DNA from 4 places in the Heyndrickxia acidicola genome. Region 4 is predicted to be linked to each of the others. Evidence: riboswitches for the same ligand, from Rfam matches in the RefSeq annotation. Region 4 holds a riboswitch; each other region holds the start of a gene.
The links. Region 4 has a riboswitch for S-adenosylmethionine ahead of A5N88_RS20615 (O-acetylhomoserine aminocarboxypropyltransferase/cysteine synthase family protein). Riboswitches for the same ligand answer to the same signal wherever they lie in the genome.
Positions count from the first base shown of each region.

Region 1 (2,199 bases), 1.4 Mb from region 4:
TATGAAAATGGAAGTCCCATTAAGCTGATTCCGGGAAAAACCTGGATCAGTATCATACCAGATGCCGGCAGGGTTACGTATACTAAGTAAAATAATATAGAGTACACAGCATATTCGTGTATTATGAGTAAAGGAGATTTTTGTATGCAAATCGATAAATTAAGAGGGAAATCATTGGATCAGTTATTTGAAGCCATTTTATCATTAAAGGATTCGGAGGAATGCTACCGATTTTTTGATGATTTATGTACAATTAACGAAATTCAGTCATTGGCACAGCGTTTAGAAGTAGCAAGCATGCTGCGCGAGAAAAAAACCTACCATGTCATTGAGACGGAGACTGGTGCCAGCACTGCTACTATTTCTCGTGTGAAGCGCTGTTTAAATTATGGAAATGATTCCTATGAAATGGTTCTTGATCGTTTGAAGGAACAACAAGAACAAAAAGTGAGTGAGTAACTTAATGCAGTTAAAGAAAGCGGCATCTCCTTAATAAGGCGATGCCGCTTTGTTATGTAATTGATGATTTAGCGAACTAAAGTAAAATCCTGTTCTCATATCCACTTTTTCCGATTATACTAACAGGTCCTCGAAATGTGCTTGAAAAGAATAAATTTTGGGAAATTTATTGACAAATAAAAATAAACTCACTACAATAAAACTCATATTAAAAATTTCATAAATATCATATTTCTTATCCAGAGAGGTGGAGGGACTGGCCCTATGATACCTCGGCAACGGATTTGCTGTTTTTTCGCAAACACCGTGCCAATTCCTGCAAATCAGTGAATCATTGATTTGGTAGATGAGAAGTCGCCGGTGTTTACATAAGCCCTTCTTCTTTATCGTGTATTGGATAAGAAGAGGGGCTTTTTTGAGCTTAAAACTAATTTAGTCTAGTAAACAGACTTACAAAAGACAAATACAGCAATAGAAAAGAAGAGAGGGAGAGGATTCAATTGGCAATTCAAAAGGAAAACAGCGAGACACTTATTGAACAATATAGAGAAACGATACTATCCAGCGTTGATGAATCAAAAGAACTTTATATTCAAACAAGCCATGCTATCCATGAAAGGCCGGAAATTGGTAATAAGGAATTTTTTGCATCAAAAGCATTAACGGAAATTCTGGAAAAGGAGGGTTTTGATGTAACCCGCAATGTTGCAGGGCATGAAACAGGATTTGTGGCGAGAAAGTCATCCGAAAAAGCCGGCCCATCTATCGCTTTCCTTGCAGAATATGACGCACTTCCCGGGATTGGCCATGCATGCGGGCATAACATTATCGGCACGACCAGTACAGCAGCGGGCATTGCCTTATCAAAAGTCATTGAAGAAACGGGTGGAGAAGTGGTTGTTTTGGGAACGCCTGCTGAAGAAGGCGGACCTAACGGCAGTGCCAAGGGCAGTTTTGTAAGAGAAGGGTATTTAAATGGAATTGATGCCGCCCTTATGCTTCATCCCAGCGGCCAAACCAGCTTAACAACCCCTTCACTTGCTGTTGATCCGCTTGACTTCCATTTTTACGGAAGAACAGCTCATGCTGCCAGCTCTCCAGAAGAAGGAATTAATGCCTTAGATGCGGTGATTCAGTTGTTTAATGGCATTAATGCGCTAAGGCAGCAGCTGGCATCGGATGTCCGGGTCCATGGAATCATCACACATGGCGGTGAAGCCCCTAATATCATTCCTGATTATGCTTCAGCGCGCTTCTTTATTAGGGCAAGTACTTGGAATTCAACCGAAGAGGTATCGGCCAAGGTTCGGAGGATTGCTGAAGGAGCTGCCCTTGCCACAGGCTGCACTGTGAAGATAGAAAGGTTTCAAAATGAAGTTCATAACTTGATTCTCAATGCTTCACTTGATGCTGCTGTTGGTCAAGAGCTTTCGCTGCTGGGAGAAACCATTGCAGAAAAGGGCAATGGGATTGGAAGTACAGATGCAGGGAATGTGAGTCAGGTGGTGCCCACATCCCATTGTTATATAAAAATTGGACCGGATGATCTTATCGGACATACAAAGGAATTTCGTGAAGCAGCCTGCTCTGAAATTGGAGAACATGCTCTCATTGCAGGGGCAAAAGCATTGGCTTTAACCGGTCTTCGGCTACTGACGGAAGAAGCGCTTTTAAACAAAGTCAAATCAGACTTTGTTCATGCAAAGCAGAAATAAACAAATCAGTCTGCTTCGGGGAGAT
Region 1 covers NZ_KV440953.1:3,006,241-3,008,439, reverse strand. The annotation lists gene A5N88_RS14040 (DUF3048 domain-containing protein) at 1-90, shown strand, start outside; gene A5N88_RS14035 (YerC/YecD family TrpR-related protein) at 145-459, shown strand; SAM riboswitch class I at 692-812, shown strand; gene A5N88_RS14030 (M20 family metallopeptidase) at 993-2,174, shown strand.
Region 1: linked by a shared signal. The riboswitch ahead of A5N88_RS14030 (M20 family metallopeptidase) and the one ahead of A5N88_RS20615 (O-acetylhomoserine aminocarboxypropyltransferase/cysteine synthase family protein) in region 4 are both predicted to bind S-adenosylmethionine.

Region 2 (2,199 bases), 570 kb from region 4:
TTTTTTATTTTTTTGTTATGTACATCATCTTTCTTTTCAATAAAACCATTCATCTCAAGTTTTTTTATAGCACGAGCTGCCGTTGTTCGGTCTACTTTTATCATCTCAGCTACTTTATCTTGAATGATTCCTGGATTTTCACATATTCGCACAAGGTACAAATACTGACCTTTCGTAAGGTCATATTCTTTAAATTCTATGTTGCTGATAGAATCTAATGCCCTCGCAATCATTCCAATTTCACGTAGAATTTCCTTCATAATAAACTCCTTATGGCATAATTTTATTGTAAATACAACAAAAAAGGTGTACCTTAAATGTAATCTAATTTTGTTGCATTTGCAATAAAAAATAATAAATGCACTAAAGTACAAAATAACACGTTTAGATTCAATTTCCTTTTTGTTTATGTATAAACTTGATCCCAAAATTAATGGGAACAAGCACTTGCAGCAAAAATCAATCAGCTGGAAGAGTTTAAACGCATGCATTCCTTGTCTATGTTAAAACCAAAATTAGAACTGATCCCAAAGTTGACTGAAGAGAAAGGTACGAGACTCCTGCGGGAAAAGCAGGCATAGGAAGACCCCGCAGGAGCATGCTACGAGGAGGCTTCCGGCCGGCCGTGGAAAGCGAGTGCCTGCAGCGTAAGGCAACCAGCAGGAAGGATCGTGTCGAAGCCCAATGTCAATGTGAAAGCCAAATTAGAGTAAATGGAAGCAGGTAACTGGAGCAAAATCAACCAGCAGGAAGGATAGAAGCGCAGTCATTGTCTATGTTAAATCTCAAATAGAAATGAACCCAGAGTTGACTGAAGCGAGTGCCTGCAGCATAAGGCAACCAGCAGGAAAGATCAGAAGCACATCTATTGTCTCCTGTTTTTCACAGAGAGAATAGTCATTTTAAAATTTTTAGTAAAAAGTAATTGACTTTTTCTTATGAATCTACTAGAATTTTAAAAGTTAACTCATAAAAAACTTAATAACTTATCCAGAGAGACTGAGGGACAGGCCCGATGACGTCCAGCAACCATCATTTTATGAAAGGTGCTAATTCCTGCAGAATGGTTCTATTCTGAAAGATAAGGTTGATCGAACATATAAACCTCTTTCGGAATGGAAAGTGGTTTTTTTTATGGCCATTCCTTGAAAATGGCCATACTAAGATCAAACATTATGCCGACAGAACAGAATCGGCTTAAAAGAAGGGCAGCAATCCGCTCGTCCATAATATTCGGGAAAAATGAGTAAAGGAGAGGAAAAAATGCTGGTATTTGAAGATGTCCATAAATCATATGGCAAAGGCAAAGAAAAGAGAGTAGAAGCCTTGAAAGGCATTGATTTCATGGTGGAAAAGGGTGAAATCTTCGGCATTGTCGGATTCAGCGGTGCAGGAAAAAGTACACTGATTCGCTGCGTTAACCTTTTAGAACGCCCTACTTCCGGCAAAGTGCTGATCAATGGCACAGATATGCTTTCATTATCTCAGAAAGAGCTGCGCCAGCAACGGAAGAAAATCGGCATGATTTTTCAGCAATATAACCTGCTGCAATCTAAGACGATTTTCCAAAATGTGGCCATGCCGCTCATTTTGGAAGGAAGGCCAAAACAAGAAATTGAGAAAAGAGTGAACGAGCTCTTGTCTTTTGTAGGACTTGAAGACCGGGCTGACCACTATCCAGCGCAACTTTCTGGCGGCCAAAAGCAACGGGTGGGCATAGCGCGGGCCCTGGCAACAGATCCTGATATCCTCCTTTGTGATGAAGCAACCTCCGCACTGGACCCGAATACTACGAATGCGGTTCTCGAGCTGCTGCGAAAGGTAAGGGATAAACTCGGCGTCACCATCTTGATGATTACGCACGAAATGAACGTGATCCGTGATATCTGCGATAAGGTCGCTGTCATCGAAAATGGAATGATCGCTGAGCAAGGACCGGTTATTGAGGTGTTTACAGAACCGGTAACCGATATTGCGAAGAGCTTTGTTCGGACGGTTTTAAATGATTCCATTCCGCCTTCCGTTCAAAAATTAATCGATGAAAGCAGTCAGGCCAATCCGCACGGGGTATACCGGATTATTTTCAAAGGTGCTTCTACAAGTACCCCGCTGCTTTCTGATACAGCCAAGCGCTTCTCGATTGATGTAAATGTGCTGCACGGAATGGTGACAGAGCTTCAGGGCATTCCATTTGGGAAT
Region 2 covers NZ_KV440953.1:3,857,100-3,859,298, forward strand. The annotation lists gene A5N88_RS18040 (MarR family winged helix-turn-helix transcriptional regulator) at 1-260, opposite strand, end outside; SAM riboswitch class I at 984-1,088, shown strand; gene A5N88_RS18045 (methionine ABC transporter ATP-binding protein) at 1,264-2,199, shown strand, end outside.
Region 2: linked by a shared signal. The riboswitch ahead of A5N88_RS18045 (methionine ABC transporter ATP-binding protein) and the one ahead of A5N88_RS20615 (O-acetylhomoserine aminocarboxypropyltransferase/cysteine synthase family protein) in region 4 are both predicted to bind S-adenosylmethionine.

Region 3 (2,199 bases), 3.1 Mb from region 4:
TTTTTTCCGACCAGTAGATTGGTAGAATAAACCCGAACATAAACTTCCATCGAAGTACGCCCTGTTGAAGCAACGAATGCCTCCAGGCTAAGTGCATCTCCAACTGCAGCTGAAGAAATGAAGTCTACTGAATCAATAGAGGCTGTAACGACTGCCTGATTACAATGTTTCATAGCAGCAACTGCGGCAATTTCATCAATATAAGACAGAACCTTTCCTCCAAATATTGTTTGAAGATGGTTCGTATCCGGCGGCAGCACCAATTTTGTTTGATGAGTTCTTGATTGTTCTGTAGAATAAGCTTTTGTCATGAGCTGACCCTCCTATGGTTCATCTTTAAATGCGGCTTTATGAAAATTTTTCCACTTCAGTTGCTTTAATCAAAGCCTGATTCATAAAGGGCAGCCCATTGCTCACGAAAATTATGTACGCGCCGTGTACTGGCTTTTTTATTCCTCGGCCATATCATTTGCAACACTCTCCTATCTCCCGTAGGAATTCTGTGTGCTCCTTTATGGCAGGTCTCCTGGCTTGATTTCATCGGTTCTTTACACCTTCCCGTTCCATAGAAACAGTGGCACAGCTTGAAAGAACCTCCCTCTTACAGTGGCGGGACCGCTCCGGACTTTCACCGGATTCCCTTTTCATTCTTAATATCCTATTAAGAAACCATAAAGTATGCAGTTAAATGACTTATCGTCAATTCTATTGTACTATAAAATGTGCTCCGCTAATAATTTTAATCTTTACTTTGTTCTTGACATTCTCACTATTGAATTGTAGACTGAATATTATTAAAACTTCATAATTTTCATTTCTTATCCAGAGAGGTGGAGGGACTGGCCCTTTGATACCTCAGCAGCAGACTTTTTCTGAAGTACTGTGCTAATTCCAGAAGCGTTAAGCTTGAAGATAAGAAGAGCAGCATTTATTCAATCAACCTCTTCTTGTCGACGGACAGAAGAGGTTTTTTATTTAATTTGACCCAATTATGATTAGAACTTTACAACGGTTAGAGCTAAGCACCCATTGGATAAAAGTGAAAATCAAGTTTAAAAAGCTTGGCTTTGCTCATCTTGCCTGTTGCTTTCCGCTGCAGTCACCCACCCTCTCTCCAATCAGCATCGTTCTAAATTCAACATTGATCTCTAACAGATATAAAAGCTTATTAAAAATAATGAAAGAAGGAATGAGTATGTCCATTACTTTGACAAAGGCCCCCTTTCGCGCTGACCATGTAGGAAGCTTACTACGACCCGAATCCATTCATCAAGCCAGAAAAGAATATAAAAACGGAACGATAACTTCAGCTCAATTACGTGAAATAGAAAACCGTGAAATTAAACGTATTGTTGAAAGGCAAATTGAAATTGGATTAGAGCTTGTTACAGACGGTGAGTACCGCCGAACATGGTGGCACCTCGATTTCCTTGAGCACCTGAATGGAATCGAAGGGTATGTGCCTGACCAAGGTTATCAATTTGCGGGTGAAGAAACAGATCGCTATCACGTCAGGAATATTGATAAAATTTCTTTTAACAAGGAGCATCCATTTATTCAGGATTTCAAAGATTTTAATGAAATAGTAGGTGGACGTGCGGTTGCTAAACAAACCATTCCAAGTCCAAACCAGTTATTTAACATTGCCATACGAAATAAAACAATTTATCCAGATATCGAAGAATTTGCAAGAGACATTGTCGAGTGTTATCGGGACGTTTTAAAAACGTTCTATGAAGCTGGCGTCCGTTATTTACAATTCGATGATGTTTATATTGCCAGGCTTTGCGATCCAGAGTTCCAATTTAAAGACGGTGAATATACGAGAGATCAGCTTATTGATTTAGCATTGCGCGTGATCAATGGGGTCCTTGAGGGAAAACCGGATGATTTGGTGGTTACAACCCATTTATGCCGTGGAAACTACCGCTCAACATGGGCCTTTGAGGGAAGCTATTCAATGATTGCCCCTACTTTACTGGCACATGAAAACGTAGACGGATTTTTTCTAGAATACGACGATCATCGTTCAGGAGACTTTAAGCCTTTGGAATACGCAGCAAAAAACAATGCCCGGGTCATTCTGGGACTCGTTACCTCCAAAACAGGTAAGTTGGAAGATAAAGAGACGATTAAAGCAAGAGTAAGAGAGGCAGCACAATATATCCCATTAGAGCGCCTTTGCCTTAGCCCCCAATG
Region 3 covers NZ_KV440953.1:1,331,257-1,333,455, forward strand. The annotation lists gene A5N88_RS06210 (acyl-CoA thioesterase) at 1-311, opposite strand, end outside; cobalamin riboswitch at 500-689, opposite strand; SAM riboswitch class I at 816-919, shown strand; gene A5N88_RS26080 (hypothetical protein) at 1,072-1,203, opposite strand; gene A5N88_RS06215 (5-methyltetrahydropteroyltriglutamate--homocysteine S-methyltransferase) at 1,196-2,199, shown strand, end outside.
Region 3: linked by a shared signal. The riboswitch ahead of A5N88_RS06215 (5-methyltetrahydropteroyltriglutamate--homocysteine S-methyltransferase) and the one ahead of A5N88_RS20615 (O-acetylhomoserine aminocarboxypropyltransferase/cysteine synthase family protein) in region 4 are both predicted to bind S-adenosylmethionine.

Region 4 (2,199 bases):
TCTGATGTAATTCCATTTGCGGCTCCCGATCAAACAGAAACAGCAGCTGCTTTTAGAATGGCCTGTTCCAGATCGGCGATGATATCCTCTTTCGCTTCTAAACCGACAGAAAGGCGAACCAGTTCTTCCGTTACACCGGATTGTTTAAGATCGTCGCCGCTCAGCTGCTGGTGGGTAGTAGAAGCAGGGTGGATAATAAGAGATTTTGCATCCCCTACATTCGCAACATGTGACCAGAGGGTAACATTGTCGACTACCTTGCGTCCCGCGTCCCTTCCGCCTTTAATGCCGAATGTTACGATGGAGCCCGCTGCGCTGTCCTTAAAGTATTTTTTGGCCAGCTCATGGGATGGATGGCTGGAAAGTCCAGGATAGCTTACCCAATCTACTGCAGGGTGGTTTTCTAAAAACTCTGCCACCGCCTGAGCATTTTCAGTATGCTTTGGTACACGCAAATGCAGGGTTTCCAGTCCTTGAAGCAGCAGGAATGCGCTGTCAGGGCTTAACGCAGGACCAAAATCGCGAAGGAGCTGTACACGAAGCTTTGTGGCAAACGCAGCCTGCGGCACATCCACTCCATAGCGAAGTCCATGGTAGCTATGATCCGGTTCACTGAAGCCAGGGAATTTTTCGCTGTTCCAGTCGAATTTGCCGGCATCCACAATCACTCCGCCAATGGTTGTTCCATGTCCGCCAATCCATTTGGTAGCCGAATGAACCACTACATCAGCGCCCCATTTAATTGGATTTGTGGAATATGGTGTACCAAATGTATTATCAACAATCAGCGGAATCCCGTTTTCGTGTGCAATATCTGCAACGGCTTCAACATCCAGCACCTGCAGGCTTGGATTTCCGATAATTTCAGAGAAAATCGCTTTTGTTTTTGGCGTGATCGCTTTGCGGAAGTTTTCCGGATCGGATGAATCAACGAATTTTGTCGTGATGCCGTATTTTGGCAGCGTTACGGCAAACAGGTTATAGGTTCCGCCGTAGAGATTGCTGGCAGCCACGATTTCGTCGCCTGCCTCGGCCACATTCAGGATGGAAAAGGCAATCGCTGCGGCACCGGACGATACGGCAACAGCAGCTGTTCCTCCTTCAAGCAAAGCAACGCGTTTTTCAAAAACATCTACCGTCGGGTTCCCGATACGTGTATAGATGAATCCCTCCTGCTGAAGTGCGAATAGTCCTTGAGCATAGTCTGTGTCTTTAAATACATAGGAAGTCGTTTTGTGGATAGGCACAGCACGTGATCCTGTTGCAGGGTCAGGCTGTTGTCCTCCGTGAAGTAATAAAGTTTCTGGGCGAAGTGCTTTTGATTCGTTTGTCATTTTGCATTCCTCCTAATTTTTTGTGGGTAATGAAATAGGACGTGCATCGAGAAATTCCTCTTTGCTGCAATATCTTAGGATGAGGAGTGCAGGGGGGAAAATAAAAAGCCCTCTTCATAAGAAGAGGGCGTATATTCGTATCCTCCCCTTATCTTTCAGATCCTGGTTAGATCTGTAGGAATTAGCACCTTTTCAAGCATTCCTGCCTGAAGGTTGCCGGGCTTCAAAGGGCCTAGTCCCTCCGCCGCTCTCGATAAGAGTAATTTCATTCAATTTTATGAAAAATTAAAATTCATCTTGAAATGGATTATAGTGGAGCCCAGAGGAAAAGTCAACCATGCTTTTTAAGAAATTCGAAGATTCTATTATTTTTTAGAATACGAAATGGAATGAAAAGGCGATGTTAAAGGGATGTTCGTTTACATCATTGCAGTAAAAAATTTTTTTTGCTGAATACAGAAAACCTAATAAGAAGGGCTCATTACGTTTTTTGCTCAGACTGTTTTTGTACATGTAAAAACAAGGTATAGTTCTCTATTGGCTTCTGCTCCAGGCACTTGCATTCCACTGGACAGAAAGGAGCCTGCTTGTGCCGAAGGATGTCCGTACCTTGAACAGAAAAAAGCCCTGCTAAAATAAATTTTGCAGGGGCTGATAATTGATAATATCCACTTTGAGCTCTTCAAGGCTGTATTGCAGATGGTTGATTAATCTCTCCTCGAACAGGTTTTGATCATTTTGTTTAACGGCTTCAACAAGGGCTGAATGATCCGCCCATTCATGGCTGCTTCCCTGTTCAAAATGATGGAAGGCATCATAAATGAGCAGGTAAATATCAATCTGAGACAATATCTTATTTAAGAAT
Region 4 covers NZ_KV440953.1:4,427,279-4,429,477, reverse strand. The annotation lists gene metX (homoserine O-acetyltransferase MetX) at 1-16, opposite strand, end outside; gene A5N88_RS20615 (O-acetylhomoserine aminocarboxypropyltransferase/cysteine synthase family protein) at 30-1,334, opposite strand; SAM riboswitch class I at 1,480-1,594, opposite strand; gene A5N88_RS20610 (GntR family transcriptional regulator) at 1,965-2,199, opposite strand, start outside.